4 regions of the Klebsiella sp. CSG-1 genome follow, and region 2 is predicted to be linked to each of the others. Evidence: predicted binding sites of a transcription regulator. Region 2 holds the regulator's gene; each other region holds the start of a gene.

Region 1 (4,214 bases), on a different contig from region 2:
GGCCCGCTATCGCGCATCACGTTCACTGCTCGCCGAACTGTTGTTTATGCTGTATGGCATTAGTGAGCTCCCCGAAATCATCAGAGAAGATAACGGCAGGCCCGTTTTTCGCGATCCCCACCTGCCCCGATTTTCCATTTCCTATGCCGGAAACATTGTCGGCGTGAGCTTGACGACGGAAGGTGATTGCGGACTGGATATGGAGCTTCAGCACGCCTCACGCGGCGTCCACCCGCTGTACGATGCCAACCGCTACGTGTTCAACAGCAATGAGAATTTATGGATTAACATCCAGCACGACCCTGACGAAGCGCGCGCCCAGCTGGTGGCGCTGCGCCGGAGCGTGCTGAAGTTAACCGCTGAAGCGCCCGTTCGTCTGCAGCTGCTACCCGGCGCGGGCCGACTGCGAACCACCAACATGCAGCCTGTTGAAGCCCTGTGCGATGCGGAAACGATACTGGTCTGGTCGATTGCCGCCACGCCGGCCATCGGCCCGCTTAAAGTCTGGGAATACAATTGTCAGGAAGGCTGGCGTAGTCTGCCGGACGCACAGATGCGAGCAAAGGAGTCCTCTGCCCGTCTGATGCGCTTTACCAGCCTGCCCATAGAAAAAGCACTCTCCCTCAACTGACCGGTCTGTCCGGCCATCATGATGCAAAGGAGCAATCATGTCTGATACGTTGAAAGTTGTTACGCTACTCGGAAGTCTGCGCAAGGGGTCTTTTAATGGCATGGTTGCACGCACCCTGCCTGGCATTGCGCCGGCGGGCATGGAGATCGTCGCGCTGCCAGTATCACCTGCGTCAAATTCTGGTGTTCCTCGATGCGATGGTGATGAACAAGCCTGAGTTTATGGGCGGCGTGATTCAGAACAAGGTCGATCCGCAATCGGGAGAGGTGGTCGATCAGAGCACGCTCGACCATTTAAGTGGGCAGCTGAGCGCCTTTGCCGAGTATATTCAGCGAGTAAAAGCGTAAAAAAAAGCCCGGCATCGCTGCCGGGCTTTTTCATTATGCACGACATGCACGACGCTTAGTGCGCATCGATAAACACAATTTTCAGTACGAACAGCAGCGAGACGATAATCACGCACGGGCTGAGGTCGCGCAGGCGACCGGTACCAATCTTCATCACGCAGTAAGAGATAAAGCCTAACGCAATCCCCTCGGTAATCGAGAAGCTGAACGGCATCATCACCGCGGTCACAAAGGCCGGCACCGCTTCCGTCAGGTCGTCCCACTTCACGCGCGACAGGCTGGATGTCATCAGTACGCCCACATAGATCAGCGCACCTGCTGCGGCATACGCCGGCACCATGCCGGCCAGCGGCGACAGGAAGATCACCAGCAGGAACAGAATCCCCACCACCACCGCCGTCAGACCGGTACGTCCGCCCACGGAAACACCGGAAGAGGATTCGATATAGGCGGTCACAGACGAGGTGCCGATAAAGGACCCTGCCACCGATGAGATACTGTCAACAAACAGCGCCTGCTTCATCCGCGGGAATTTGCCTTTTTCATCGGCCAGGCCGGCTTTGTCGGTCACGCCGATCAGAGTTCCGGAGGAGTCGAACAGGTTGACCAGCATAAAGGAGAAGATGATACCCGCCAGACCGAGATTAAAGGAGCCGGCCAAATCAACATGGCCAATCACCGATGTAATGCTCGGCGGAGCGGAAACAATACCGGTGTAGTGAACATCACCCAGAATCCAGCCCAGCAGCGTCGTAACGATGATGGAGACCAGTACCGCAGCATGAATGTTACGGGAAGCGAGAATAGCGATAATAAAGAAGCCGAGAATCCCCAGCAGCACGCTGTGGGAGGTCAGGTTGCCGATGCTCACCAGGGTGTCTTTGTTTGCGACAATCACGCCGGCATTTTTCAGCCCCATCATGCCGATAAACAACCCAATACCGCTGGTGATCCCCACGCGCAGGCTGACGGGAATATTGGCGATCATCCAGTAGCGTACGCGGAAAATAGTCAGCAGCAGCAGACCAACGGCGCCCCAGAAAATAGCCCCCATCCCCACCTGCCACGGCAGCCCCATCGCCTGGACGACGACAAAAGCGAAGAAGGCATTCAGCCCCATTGCCGGCGCCAGCGCAACCGGCAGGTTAGCAAACAGCCCCATCAAAATACTACCGAAGGCGGCGATCAGACAGGTCGTCACAAAGACAGCGCTGGTATCCATACCCGCTACGCCAAGAATTTGTGGGTTAACGAAAACAATGTAGACCATTGTCAAAAAGGTGGTGAAACCTGCTATCGCTTCGGTACGTGCCGTCGTGCCGTGTTCACGTAGTTTGAATACGCGCTCCAGCAGACCCTGGCCAGAAGACTGGCTGGTTTGTTGTTGACTCATTATCGGTTTCCGAACAAAAGGAGGGAAAATTCGTCGCTATCCTATACCAAAATGCGACACCGGGGGCAGTTGTATGGTAATTTTTTTCATTGAATTTGCTTATACGGCAACGATTGCGTCTTGTGAATAGGCAGGACGAAAACGTTAACTTGTTAAAATGGAAACGGCATGTCCCAAATAGAAGCCCTGTTTTTCGACTGCGACGGCACGCTGGTCGACAGCGAAGTGATCTGTTCCCGCGCCTATGTTCACATGTTCAAAGCGTTCGGCATTACCCTGGATTTAGACGAGATTTTTAAGCGTTTCAAAGGCGTAAAGCTCTACGAGATCATTGATACCATCAACGAAGAGCACGGCGTTAATCTACAAAAACCAGAGCTCGAACCCCTCTACCGCGCCGAAGTCGCGCGCCTGTTTGATTCTGAACTGGAAGCGATTGCAGGAGCGGAAACGCTGCTGGATGCGGTCAGCGTGCCAATGTGCGTGGTCTCTAACGGCCCGGTCAGTAAAATGCAGCACTCGCTGGGAAGAACCGGCATGTTGCGCCATTTTCCCGACCGACTGTACAGCGGTTACGATATTCAGCGCTGGAAACCCGATCCGGCACTGATGTTCCATGCAGCAAAGGCCATGAACGTTAACGTCGAAAACTGCATTCTGGTGGATGATTCCAGCGCAGGCGCTCAGTCCGGGATTGAGGCAGGAATGGAAGTCTTTTACTTCTGCGCCGACTCGCACAACAAACCGATCGATCATCCAAAAGTGACGACCTTTACTGATTTGGCACAGCTGCCCGCGCTGTGGAAAGCCCGTGGATGGAATATTACGCGTTAATGAAAAAAGCCGGATGGCGCTAGCGCTTATCCGGCCTACAGGATCCGTGGTGTTGAAGGCCCGGTAAGCGTAGCGCCTCCGGGCATTTTACGGCGGATCACTCTTTCGGGTCTTTACCCGCCAGCAGCTTATCCAGCTCATCGCCACCAACGTGGCGGAAATCCTGGCCTTTGACGAAGTAGAAAATATATTCGCAAATATTCTGGCAGCGGTCGCCGATACGCTCGATAGAACGGGCGCAGAACAGTGCGGTCAGCACGCTTGGAATCGTACGTGAATCTTCCATCATATAGGTCATCAGCTGACGCACGATGCCCTCATATTCCTGATCCACCTTCTTATCTTCGCGATAGATACGCACCGCCTCATCGAGATCCATGCGAGCAAAGGCATCCAGCACGTCATGCAGCATCTGCACGGTATGACGCCCCAGCGATTCCAGGCTCACCAGCAGCGGCTGGTGCTGCTGGGAGAACTTCTCCAGCGCGGTACGGCAAATTTTATCCGCCACGTCACCGATACGTTCCAGCTCGGCTATAGTCTTGATAATTGCCATGACTAAACGCAGATCGCTGGCGGTTGGCTGACGCTTGGCGATGATACGCACGCAGGCTTCATCAATGGCCACTTCCATCATGTTGACCTGCTTATCGCCGTCAATCACGCGTTTTGCCAGATCGCTGTCCTGATTGTGCATCGCGGTGATGGCATCAGACAGCTGCTGTTCCACCAGCCCACCCATGGTCAACACCTGAGTGCGGATATACTCCAGTTCTGCATTGAACTGGCCAGAAATATGTTTGTTAAGATTTAGGTTGTCCATGGTGTCTCCTGAATGCCCAACGGGTTAGATCCTGTGAAAGCAGAAGGGCAATCAACCGTAGCGGCCAGTAATATAATCTTCAGTTTGTTTCTTCGCGGGCTTGGTAAACAGATCGTCCGTGTTACTGAATTCAATCAGCTCGCCAAGATACATAAATGCCGTATGGTCTGAACAACGCGCAGCCTG
Region 2 (4,214 bases):
CGCCGCCGGAACGCCGCCAATATTAGCGATAGTCAAGCCCATGAACATGGTCGCCACCGCGCTGGCCTGTTTGTGTTTCGGCACCACGCTCGCCGCCACCACCGACCCGAGGCCAAAGAAAGCGCCGTGGTTAAGACTGGTGATAATGCGCGAAATCAGCAGCGTGGTGTAATCCGGCGCCATTGAGGAGAGAATGTTCCCCAGCGTAAAGATAGCCATCAGAAAAATCAGCGCATTTCTGCGCGCGCGATGAGAGAGCAGCAAAGTCATCAGCGGCGCACCGACCATCACGCCGATCGCATACGCGCTGATCAGCATTCCCGCCGCCGGAATTGACACGTCGACACCTTTGGCAATCACCGGCAGCAGCCCCATCGGGGAAAACTCCGTGGTGCCAATACCAAACGCGCCTATCGCCAGCGCTAACAAGGGAAAGTTGATTTTCATTCAATGACTCCAGCAGACCGTCATCGGCGACGGTATCTCATCAGAAGTCAAAAGCATGACATCAATCACAAAAAAACAAAAGTAAACGAAATGGCAAAAGATTTTTGCGAAATTGATAATAATGGCGGGACATCGGGGGAAAGAGCCCTCTCCCCCGGATAAATCAGTGCAGCACCGCGGTCAGGCCGGCGGCCACGATCAGACCCAGGACAATAATCGTTGTCGTCAGCGAAAACTTTAAATCTGTATCCATCAATTTTTCCCCCAGTTATCCCCACATGAAAAGTGAGCTTGCTCATTTTTGCACAATATAGCGCAAAAATCTTCCATGTTTTAGGGTGATGCACATTTTTGCTCTTCCCCTTTGCCGCAAGATCGGACAAAATCCCACGCTAATTTGAAAGCGTATCGGCCATTGACCCCTTCCTGTCGTTCTGTGTCGTTTTCCCGACGTGATGCAATGTTGAAAATTGTATTCAGGGTGTGTATAGGCAAACGTTTACGTATCGATAATCAGACGATCAGGTCAAGGTCTGGAGTGAGAAGTAATGGCAACAATTAAAGATGTAGCGAAGCGCGCAAACGTTTCCACTACAACAGTGTCACATGTAATTAACAAAACCCGTTTCGTGGCGGAAGAAACCCGCAACGCCGTGTGGGCGGCGATCAAAGAGCTGCACTATTCCCCCAGTGCCGTTGCTCGCAGCCTGAAGGTTAATCACACCAAATCGATTGGCCTGCTGGCCACCAGCAGCGAAGCGGCCTATTTCGCTGAGATTATTGAAGCCGTAGAAAAGAGCTGTTTCCAGAAAGGCTATACCCTGATTCTGGGCAATGCGTGGAACGATCTCGAAAAGCAGCAGGCCTATCTGTCGATGATGGCGCAAAAGCGCGTCGACGGCCTGCTGGTTATGTGTTCTGAATATCCGGAATCGGTGCTCAGCATGCTGGAAGAGTACCGCCATATTCCGATGGTGGTAATGGACTGGGGTGAATCCAAAGCCGACTTTACCGATTCGGTCATCGATAACGCCTTTGAGGGCGGTTATATGGCCGGTCGCTATCTGGTGGAACGCGGCCATCGTGAAATCGGCGTGATCCCGGGTCCGCTGGAGCGTAACACCGGCGCCGGGCGCCTGGCGGGCTTTATGAAAGCCATGGAAGAAGCGCAGATCGCCGTTCCGGAAAGCTGGATTGTGCAGGGAGACTTCGAGCCTGAATCCGGCTACCGCGCAATGCAGCAGATCCTCAGCCAGCAGCATCGCCCGACGGCGGTCTTCTGCGGCGGCGACATCATGGCGATGGGCGCAATCTGCGCTGCGGATGAGATGGGGCTACGCGTGCCGCAGGACATTTCGCTGATCGGGTATGATAACGTGCGTAACGCCCGCTATTTCAGCCCGGCGCTGACCACCATCCACCAGCCGAAAGATTCGCTGGGGGAAGCGGCCTTCAATATGCTGATGGATCGTATCGTCAACAAGCGCGAAGAGTCACAGTCGATCGAGGTTCACCCGCGGCTGGTAGAGCGCCGCTCCGTCGTAGACGGCCCGTTCGTCGACTACCGTCGCTAATCGCCCGTGCGGCGCCGGTTACTCCGGCGCCCGCAGCCACTCCCGGTTTAACGTTTCACTGTCCCCCAGATAATCCAGTAGCCACGACAGCGCCGGTGACGTGTCGCTCTGCTGCCAGGTCAGGCAGCACGCGGCGTCCGGGAACGGGTTTTCCAGCGCCAGCGCGGTCCATTCACCGCGGTCAATCCACGGGCGAGCAAAATGGCTCGGCACCATCCCTACGCACAATCCCGCCGAGAGGCAGGTGGCCGAGGATTCCCAGTCCGGCACCACCACCCTTTTCTGATTGTCCAGTAGCCAGGTCGTGCGTTTTGGTAGCGAGCGGGAGGTGTCCTCCCTGACCAGCGACGGCCAGTTGCGCAACACATCATCGCTGAGCGGCCCGCTCATCTGCGCCAGAGGATGATGGCTCGCCACCACGCAATGCCAGCTCAACATCCCCATATCGCGAAAGGCGTAGCGTCCCCCCACCGGAATCGAACGGGTTGCCCCGATAGCCAGTTCCACGCGTCCGTCGGCCAGCGCGTCCCAGACACCGTTGAAAACCTCCTGAAAAACAATCAGCTCGACATCGGGAAAGTGACGATAAAAATCAACAATCATCTGGCGCATACGGGCCGGTTTAACAATGTCATCCACGGCTATCGACAGCTGACCACGCCAGCCGTTGGCTATCTGCTGACACTGCTGGCGGGTGATCTGCATTTTTTTGATAACAGATCGTCCTTCCTGTAAAAACCAGAGCCCGGCGGTGGTCAATTCGACATCGCGATGGCGGCGTTCAAAAAGCGGTACCGCCAGCCACTCCTCCAGCTGACGTACGGTATAACTGACCGCCGAAGGTACGCGGTGCAGCTCCTGCGCCGCGGCGCTAAAGCTGCCGTTGCGGGCGACAGCATCAACAACTTCGAGTGAGTATTCGGACCACATATTCTGCCTGCAAAAATTTTGAACGCATGTAGCAAATATTAGCGTTTCACAAGCCAGAATGCACTCCCTACACTCTGCGGCATCATACCTGCATCTATAAGAGAATGTTATGCAACAACCCGGGAAAGGATTTTTAGTGTGGCTGGCGGGACTCAGCGTGCTGGGTTTCCTCGCTACCGACATGTATCTGCCGGCCTTTTCGGCCATCCAGCAAGATCTCAATACTTCTGCAGCGTCGGTCAGCGCCAGTCTGAGCCTGTTCCTCGCCGGCTTCGCCATCGGGCAGCTGTTCTGGGGCCCGCTCTCGGACCGCTACGGACGTAAACCGATTCTGCTAACCGGGCTGGCGATCTTCGCTATCAGCTGTCTGGGAATGCTGTGGGTGCGTGACGCCACTCTGATGCTGGTGCTGCGCTTTATCCAGGCGATCGGCGTCTGCGCGGCGGCGGTGACCTGGCAGGCGATGGTCACCGATTATTATCCAGCTCAGCGCACTAACCGTATTTTCGCCACCATTATGCCGCTGGTGGGTTTATCGCCGGCTCTGGCGCCGTTGCTCGGCAGCTGGCTGCTTGCCCATCTGGAATGGCAGGCCATTTTTGCCACCCTTTTTGCCATCGCCCTGCTGCTGATGGTGCCCGCCCTGCGCCTGAAGCCGGTCGTCAGGCCGCAGGGTGACGTCCGCGAGAAGCTGACCTTTCTGACGCTGCTGCGCTCGCGCGAATACAGCGGCAACGTGCTGATTTACGCCGCCTGCTCCGCCAGCTTTTTTGCCTGGTTAACCGGGTCGCCGTTTATTCTCCATGAGATGGGCTACAGCCCGACCGCTATCGGTCTTAGCTATGTTCCGCAGACAATCGCCTTTTTAATCGGTGGCTATGGATGCCGCGCGGCGCTGCAGAAATGGCAAGGCCAACAGCTGCTGCCCTGGCTGCTGGTGATTTTCGCCGTCAGCGTGGCTGCCACCTGGATGGTTGGTCTGGTTGAAGATGTCTCAATTATTGCGGTGATGATTCCCTTCTGCGTGATGGCCATTGTCAATGGCGGGATCTACCCGATTGTTGTCGCCCAGGCGCTGAAGCCGTTCCCGCAGGCGACCGGTCGTGCCGCCGCGCTGCAGAACACGCTGCAGCTTGGTCTGTGCTTCCTGACCAGTCTGCTGGTTTCCGCGCTGATTGCCACGCCGCTGCTCACTACCACCAGCGTGATGCTGGTCTCTATCGTGCTGGCCGGGCTGGGTTATTTTATGCAGCGTCACAGCGT
Region 3 (4,214 bases), on a different contig from region 2:
TTTATGGATCTGTCTTTAGGCATCACCGGGCCGCTGGCCGGGCTGCTGATGGCATGGGGCGGGATTTCCACCATTTATCTGGCGGCGGCGGGGCTGGTGGCGGTGGCGCTGTTGTTGAGTTGGCGGTTAAAAAAACGGCCCCCGGCGGTGGCGCCGGAGGCCGCTACGTCAGGCCAGTAGTTACTGGATGACGAGGGTGTTGATGATGTTTTCAGCCGCGCTTTGCGCCTGCTGCTGGTTGTCTGCCGGCAGCGTGATCTGCAGGGTCAGCAGCTTATCGTCAACCTTGCCGAGAATCACGGAAGACCAGGCGGTCTGGCCTTTGGCGGAGATGATGCTGTCCAGCTGCTGCAGCGTGTGGCCTTTGATATCAATCGATTTATTGGTGACAACCTGCAGTTGCGGATCGCGGCTGCGCTGCTGATCTTCCAGGCGCTGAGCCAGCACGCTCAATTCTTCATTGGTGCTGTCGCCAACAATCACGATCACCGCTTTCTGTCCGGTGACGTCAGAATAGACGTGCATGTTGTTGGCCTGGGTACCCAGCTTGCCGCTCTGATCGGTCATTCCTGCTGGCAGGGAAAAACTCAGCTTACCGTCCAGCAGGCTGATAGTTTGTCCGCTGGCGTTGCTTTCCGCAGCTGCCCCGGCAGTCGGCGTTTTTGTGTCGCTGTTATCACAGGCCGCGAGCCCCATAACCAGCAGGCCAATACCGACATATTTAACCAAATTGCGCATTGACATCTTCCTTTCGATAAACGGCCATTAACGGCTCATTCGCTTATCTTATCACATCAACCTGCGAGTACTCTTAACCTGGCTGCAATGCGGATAAATCAGATTTATCTGCCAGTTTTTTCAGCAGCATATTCAACAACATGCCATACATCGGCAGGAAGAAAACAATGCTAATCAGTACCTTGAAGCTGTAGTCGACAATCGCGATTTCTCCCCAGTTCGCTGCCATAAACGGGTCCGGACTGCGCCAGAAAGCGATGAAGAAAAAGGCCAGGGTATCGCTGACGTTGCCGAACAGGGTCGAGGCAGTCGGCGCCAGCCACCAGCGGCGGTTTTGCCGCAGGCGGTTAAAGACGTGGACATCGAGGATCTGGCCCAGCGCGTAGGCCATGAAACTGGCGGCGGCGATACGGGCGACGAACAGGTTAAAGTGGGTCAGCGCGGCAAAGCCTTGCCACTCGCCCATATAAAACAGGGACGAGATGCCATAGGAGATCAGCAGCGCCGGGACCATCACCGCCAGGATAATGCGTCGTGCCAGCGGCGCGCCGAAAATCCGCACCGTCAGATCGGTGGCGAGGAAGATAAACGGAAAGCTGAATGCGCCCCAGGTGGTATGAAAACCAAAAATGGTGATCGGGAGCTGCACCAGATAGTTGCTGGAGGTGATAACCAGCAAATGAAAAAGAGAAAGCCAGACCAGCGCTTTTTGACGCTGTGACGTTGTAAACGGATTCATATTGTGACCTTTTTATGCCCGTTATCCTTCAGACTGCAGATTCGTTGACTCTCCTCGTGTATTCCAGTCGCTTACCTGGGTAAGCCCTCGGGAATTCACTGCGGTATCGCCTTTCTGCAACTCGAATGATTCAGGACCAGAGAGTTGGGGTGAGGGAACCCAATAAATCAATACTCGTGCCGTGGCTTGCCAACGCGCGAGTACCAGTTTGAAGCGGCAGAATGATACTGCGTTGAGCGGGTATTGCAATGGTTGTTTTTCGCGCAAACGTTAACCTGACTTGCGTAGCGGAAAAGTGGGGGTAAACTAGGGCCGTTTTGTTGATGTGAGATAAAAATGACCGAACTTTTCTCCAGCCCTGACCACACTCTGGACGCTCAGGGCCTGCGTTGCCCGGAGCCGGTAATGATGGTGCGTAAGACCGTACGTACCATGCCGGTGGGCGAAACGCTGCTGATTATCGCCGACGATCCGGCGACAACCCGCGATATTCCGGGTTTTTGCCGCTTTATGGAGCATGAGCTGCTGGCGCAAGAAACCGCGGCGCTGCCCTACCGCTATCTGATTCGTAAAAGCCATTAAGCACGGGTTTACGTGCCGCACGGCCTTTCCCGGAGGCGGGGCTGCGCCCCTGTCCGGGCTACAAAATCCAAAGACCGCACGCTCCCGTAGCCCCGGTAAGCAGCGCGCCACCGGGGTCTTTCCGCTTATTTCTTACGTAACAGTCGCAGGGCGTTAGCGGTCACCAGCACCGTTGCCCCCGTATCGGCCAGCACCGCCAGCCACAGCCCGGTCAATCCGAGCAGCGTGGTGATAAGGAAAATCCCCTTTAAGCCAAGCGCAATCGCAATGTTCTGCCGAATATTGGCGTGGGTGGCGCGGGCCAGGTCAATCATCTGCGCCAGACCGGTTAAGCGGTTATGCGTCAGGGCGGCATCGGCGGTTTCCAGCGCCACGTCGGTTCCGCTGCCCATGGCGATACCAATGGTGGCGGCCTTCATTGCCGGCGCGTCATTAATTCCGTCACCGACCATGGCCAGCGGCGCAGCGGCATTGAGCGCCGTGACCGCCTCGACTTTATCGGCCGGCAGCAGTCCGGCACGGAATTCCAGCCCCAGCTCCCCGGCAATGGCGGCAGCCGCACGCGGGTTATCGCCGGTCAGAATGACGCCCTGCACCCCCAGACGATGCAGATCGTCGACCGCCTGACGGGCGTCATCGCGCAGCGTATCCTGCAGCGCCAGAATGCCGAGCAGAGACTGTTCGCGCAGTACCAGCACAACCGTCTGACCCGCGCTCTCCAGCTGCTGAATCTGCGCCTCATGCTCTGCGGCGGCGTCATTGCCTGCCGCGCAAATCAGTATCTGACGACCGTCAACCTCGGCTTCAATACCCGAACCCGCCAGCGCGCGCTGACCGCGGGCAGACGGAATCGTCAGCTGGCGCTGCTGGGCTTCGCGCACGATGGCCTGCGCCAGCGGGTGGCTGGAGCCTTGTTCTACTGCCGCCGCCAGTGCCAGCAGGCCATCTTCATCCACGTCATTCAGGGCGATTGCAGCGGTGACGCGCGGTTGGCCGACGGTTAGCGTCCCGGTCTTATCAAAAGCCACCTGACGTATGCGACCCAGTTGCTCAAGCGCTGCGCCGCCTTTAATCAGGGCACCGTGACGCGACGCCACCGCCAGCCCGGAAGTAATGGCCGCCGGAGTGGAAATAACCAGCGCACAAGGACAGCCGATCAGCAGCAGCGTCAGACCTTTGTAGATCCACGGCAGCCAGGCGGCGGCAAAGAACAGCGGCGGTACGATGGCGACCAGCAGGGCGACGACCATAATGGCCGGCGTGTAAATCCGGCTGAAGCGATCGATAAAGCGTTCAATGGGTGCCCGACGTTCCTCTGCCTCTTCAATCAGCTTCAGAATACGGTCAATGGCGCTGTCGCCCGGCTCGGAAATCACCGTCAGTTGAACCAGACGGTCGACGCTGGTGGCGCCTGCCGCCACGCGTTCGCCGGACCGGCGCTCGACCGGCACCGACTCACCGGTTAAGGCACTTTCATCGAAGCTGGCGAACGGCGTGCGCAGCTGGCCATCAGCAGGCAAGCGACCACCTGCTGCGACTTCAATGATGTCTCCAGGGCGGAGATCGCGCTGGGCGACGGTTTCCCGCACGCCGTCACGCAGACGAGTGGCGGTATCGGGTTTTAACGCCATCAGCGCGCTTACCCCCTGGCGGGCACGGCTGGCCGCCCAGCCTTCAAGACGCTCGCCAACCATAAACAGCAGTAGCACCATCGCGGCTTCGGCCGTTGCGCCGATAAACAGCGCCCCGATGGCGGCGACGCTCATCAGTGTTTCAATGGCAAACCAGCTACCGCTGCGGATCAGGCGCAGAGCCTGACGAGCGACGGGCCACAGGCCCACAAGCGTGGTGGCAATGAATGCCAGCTCGCCGAAGGGGTGGTTGAACTGCTCCAGACCCCAGCTCAGCGCCATCAGTAGTACCAGCGTTATCAGCGGCAGGTTCTCGCGCAGAGGCGAGGTTTCCGGCGGCGGGGCGCTTTCATCGCGCAGCGTATAGCCCGCGGCACGTACCGCACTTTCGACGGCAGCGCGGATATCGGCATCGGCGTTGACCAGCAGTTTTTCGGTGGCAAACAGAACCTGTACCTGGTTGACGCCTGGTACCTGGCGCACCGCAGTTTCGACTTTACGGGCGCAGGCGGCGCAGTCCATGC
Region 4 (4,214 bases), on a different contig from region 2:
GTGAAGGGCTTTGGCCGTCAGAAAGGCCACACCGAGCTGTACCGCGGTGCGGAGTACATGGTGGATTTTCTGCCGAAAGTGAAAATCGAAATTGTAGTCACTGACGATATCGTTGATACCTGCGTGGATACCATTATCCGCACGGCGCAGACCGGTAAAATCGGTGACGGTAAGATCTTCGTCTTTGACGTCGCCCGCGTGATTCGTATTCGTACCGGGGAAGAGGACGACGCGGCAATTTAAGCCGGGCCGTATTCTTATGCATCCCCCGGTCAGCTTTGCCCGACCGGGGATATCCCCGAATGGCGGCATCTCTGCCTCTTCCGGGTTATTTCATTACAGCACCTTATGCGGGCCAAAACATTCGTAGTGAATGTTGTCGCTATTGACGCCCAGCGCCACCAGCTGTTTCGCTGCATGTTGCATAAAGGCTACCGGGCCGCACAAATAGTACTGCATTTGTGGGTCACGCAGCGTGTCAGCCAGATCCGATAACATCATCAGACCTTCGCTGTTAAAGCGTGCCGCCTGGCGGTCGGCTTCTGTCGGCGTGCGATACCAGATATGGGAAGTGAATTTCGCCAGGCTGGCGCCGAGCGTTGCCACCTCGTCGGCAAACGCATGGACATCGCCATTTTCCGCCGCGTGGAACCAGTTCACCTGGGCCGCATGCTGCGTTTTTGCCAGCGTGTCGAGCATGGCCAGCATCGGTGTCTGTCCGACGCCGCCGGAAATCAGCGTAACCGGCGTTTTCGGCTCAACGGCGAGGAAGAAGTCTCCTGCCGGCGCAGCCAGATGCACAATATCCCCTTCCTGCGATGCGTTGTGCAGCCAGTTTGATACCTGGCCGCCGTTTTCGCGTTTAACCGCAATTCGGTAGCCTTTGCCATCTGGTTTGCGGGTCAGCGAATACTGACGAATTTCCTGATATTCAAACTCCTGCGGCTTCAGCCAAATCGCCAGATACTGGCCCGGCTGATAATCCGCCACCGGCTGACCGTCTACCGGCGCCAGATCGAAGCTGGTAATCAGGGCGCTACGCGGGGTTTTCTTCACGATACGAAACGCGCGCGTGCCTTCCCAACCACCGTTTTTGCTGGCGTTACCCTGGTAGATTTCAGATTCGCGTTGAATAAAGACATTGGCCAACACGCCGTAGGCTTTACCCCATGCCTCAAGCACTTCCTCGCCCGGGCTGAACATTTCGTCGAGCGTCGCCAGCAGATGGCCGCCGACAATATTGTACTGTTCTGGTTTGATCTGGAAGCTGGTGTGTTTCTGCGCGATTTTCTCAACGGCAGGCAGCAGGGCTGGCAGGTTGTCGATATTGCTGGCGTAAGCGGCAATGGCATTAAACAACGCTTCACGCTGGTCGCCGTTACGCTGGTTGCTCATGTTGAAGATCTCTTTGAGCTCCGGGTTATGGGCAAACATGCGATCGTAAAAATGGGCGGTCAGCTTAGGACCTGTTTCGACGAGCAGGGGAATAGTGGCTTTAACCGTTGCGATGGTTTGGGCGTCGAGCATAGCAGCTTCCTTCGGTGTTATTTAAATGATGTATTTTATATGCATCTTATAAAAATAACCCTGCACTGTAAATGGTTCCTTAACACTTTTCCCCGTAGTGGTAACAACATGAAGAATTCGCATCACAAACCTGAAAAGAAATCCGTTGATAATCGTTGAGTCGTTATTGCTCAAAGCCTTGTGTAATGGGGAGCCAATCGTTTGCGTAAAATCCTTTGTCAAGACCTGTTATCACAGAACGATTCGGTTATACTGTGGGCCGTCGCCCAAAAAGGCCCCCCTTTTAGAGCTGTAATCTATTGTTAGCTGAGCAGGAGATGCGGATGTTAAAGCGTGAAATGAACATTGCCGATTATGATGCCGAACTGTGGCAGGCTATGGAGCAGGAAAAAGTACGTCAGGAAGAGCACATCGAACTGATCGCCTCCGAGAACTACACCAGTCCGCGTGTTATGCAGGCACAGGGTTCTCAGCTGACCAATAAATATGCCGAAGGTTATCCGGGCAAGCGCTACTACGGCGGTTGCGAATATGTAGATATCGTTGAACAACTGGCGATTGACCGTGCAAAAGAGCTGTTCGGCGCTGACTACGCTAACGTACAGCCGCACTCCGGCTCCCAGGCTAACTTCGCGGTCTATACTGCTCTTCTGCAACCGGGCGATACCGTTCTGGGTATGAACCTGGCGCAGGGCGGTCACCTGACTCACGGCTCCCCGGTTAACTTCTCAGGCAAACTGTACAACATCATTCCTTACGGCATCGATGAGTCCGGCAAAATCGACTATGCAGACATGGCGAAGCAGGCTCAGGAACATAAGCCGAAAATGATCATCGGTGGTTTCTCTGCTTACTCCGGTATCGTTGACTGGGCAAAAATGCGTGAAATCGCTGACAGCATCGGTGCATACCTGTTCGTCGATATGGCCCACGTTGCTGGCCTGATTGCGGCGGGCGTTTACCCGAACCCGGTGCCACATGCTCACGTTGTGACGACCACTACCCACAAAACCCTGGCGGGTCCGCGCGGCGGCCTGATCCTGGCGAAAGGCGGTAGCGAAGAGCTGTACAAAAAACTGAATTCTGCCGTATTCCCTAGCGCTCAGGGCGGCCCTCTGATGCACGTTATCGCGGGTAAAGCGGTTGCGCTGAAAGAAGCGATGGAGCCAGAGTTCAAAGTCTACCAGCAGCAGGTGGCGAAAAACGCTAAAGCGATGGTTGAAGTGTTCCTGAATCGCGGCTACAAAGTGGTTTCTGGCGGTACTGAAAACCACCTGTTCCTGCTGGATCTGGTCGATAAAAACCTGACTGGTAAAGAAGCTGACGCTGCGCTGGGCCGTGCTAACATCACCGTCAATAAAAACAGCGTACCAAACGATCCGAAGAGCCCGTTTGTGACCTCCGGTATCCGTATCGGTTCTCCGGCGGTAACCCGTCGCGGCTTTAAAGAAGCGGAAGTGAAAGAGCTGGCCGGCTGGATGTGCGATGTGCTGGACAACATCAATGACGAAGCGGTCATTGAGCGCGTGAAGGGTAAAGTGCTGGATATCTGTGCACGCTTCCCGGTTTATGCGTAACGTTTAACGACGCAAGCGTAAAGAAAAAGGCCGCCAGTGCGGCCTTTTTTACGTCCGGCGTTCAGCGATTAACGACGGTCGAGGGAGATTGCGCCTGGGCCAGTGATGGCCAGAAGCAGGAAGGCTCCAGCTATACTGATATTTTTGTAGAAGTTAATCATATTGGGGAGTACTGCATCGCCGGTCATATCCCAGTAATGATGGCCAATGACGGCGGTACCGAGCGTATAAAAAATAAAGATCACCGCCAGCGGACGGGTGAAGAAACCGAGGACAATCAGGATCGCCGCCGGAACCTCCATCACAATCGCGATAATAGCCGCTAGCGTCGGAAGCGGCGCGCCGGAGGAGGCCATATATTGTACCGTACCGCTAAAACCCATCAGTTTGGGATAGCCAAATATAATAAACAGCAGTACGACGGCAATACGGGCGATCAGCAGCAGAACGGAACGGGAAGAGCCAAAGTCGAAATAGCGTAGTGTGTTCATAATCAATCCGTTGTGAAGGTGCGTGATTTAAACGTAATACACAATTTTGTGATCTGCCACATACCTTGTGCGATCAACGTAGTGTCTGCAGTTGCTCTTCTACGTACAGATAGCCAATGCCGAGTAGCTGTTCAGAACGCGTCAGCCTGCCAAACTCAATCTGTGTCGCGTGTGCCCGAGGGGAATCACCGTGATCGAAGGGATTAAAACCGGTTTGCTTTACAATAGTGGCCAACCAGTTTTCGCCGAATGCACAGCTCCGACCATAGATCCAGATTTGATTAATATTTAGAATGTTCAGGAAGTTATATAAACTCAATCCGATGGCATTGGCGGCTCTCTCTGCCCAGGCACGGATGTGTACATCACCATCTTTCCACGCATTAATCAGTGACTCTGTGGTTATTTTCTCTGGCGAAAGACCTGCATCAGGCTGCGTTTTTAACCACATCCGGGCTTGTTTTTTTAGTGCGGTAAGGGAGGCTACTGTTTCCAGGCAACCATAGCGCCCGCAGTCGCAGGCAATACCATCGGGATTAATAATGGTGTGCCCTATTTGTCCACTGCCATAAAGACTGCCGCGCCAGATCTGGTCGTTGATGACAAATGACGAGCCAAT

The links. The regulator PurR, encoded in region 2, represses purine synthesis genes. The targets are predictions, from matches to a motif close to CANGCAAACGTTTGCNTG.
Region 1: the regulator PurR is predicted to act here: its motif matches at 2,506-2,523, upstream of AC007G_RS13475 (NCS2 family permease).
Region 3: the regulator PurR is predicted to act here: its motif matches at 1,738-1,755, upstream of tusA (sulfurtransferase TusA).
Region 4: the regulator PurR is predicted to act here: its motif matches at 1,718-1,735, upstream of glyA (serine hydroxymethyltransferase).

Annotation. Positions count from the first base shown of each region.
Region 1 is NZ_JBWNLD010000005.1:36,310-40,523, reverse strand. Features, by position in the region: gene AC007G_RS13485 (4'-phosphopantetheinyl transferase family protein) at 47-631, shown strand; partial or broken gene AC007G_RS13480 (hypothetical protein) at 669-978, shown strand; gene AC007G_RS13475 (NCS2 family permease) at 1,034-2,371, opposite strand; gene yieH (6-phosphogluconate phosphatase) at 2,540-3,205, shown strand; gene phoU (phosphate signaling complex protein PhoU) at 3,303-4,028, opposite strand; gene pstB (phosphate ABC transporter ATP-binding protein PstB) at 4,080-4,214, opposite strand, start outside.
Region 2 is NZ_JBWNLD010000009.1:24,734-28,947, forward strand. Features, by position in the region: gene AC007G_RS20290 (MFS transporter) at 1-447, opposite strand, end outside; gene cydH (cytochrome bd-I oxidase subunit CydH) at 611-700, opposite strand; gene purR (HTH-type transcriptional repressor PurR) at 996-2,021, shown strand; gene punR (DNA-binding transcriptional activator PunR) at 2,040-2,951, opposite strand; gene punC (purine nucleoside transporter PunC) at 3,061-4,214, shown strand, end outside.
Region 3 is NZ_JBWNLD010000005.1:372,452-376,665, forward strand. Features, by position in the region: gene AC007G_RS14995 (MFS transporter) at 1-180, shown strand, start outside; gene AC007G_RS15000 (DcrB family lipoprotein) at 181-738, opposite strand; gene AC007G_RS15005 (7-cyano-7-deazaguanine/7-aminomethyl-7-deazaguanine transporter) at 812-1,477, opposite strand; gene tusA (sulfurtransferase TusA) at 1,814-2,059, shown strand; gene zntA (Zn(II)/Cd(II)/Pb(II) translocating P-type ATPase ZntA) at 2,185-4,214, opposite strand, start outside.
Region 4 is NZ_JBWNLD010000013.1:36,488-40,701, forward strand. Features, by position in the region: gene glnB (nitrogen regulatory protein P-II) at 1-243, shown strand, start outside; gene hmpA (NO-inducible flavohemoprotein) at 337-1,527, opposite strand; gene glyA (serine hydroxymethyltransferase) at 1,851-3,104, shown strand; gene AC007G_RS24055 (DoxX family protein) at 3,173-3,595, opposite strand; gene AC007G_RS24060 (ROK family transcriptional regulator) at 3,669-4,214, opposite strand, start outside.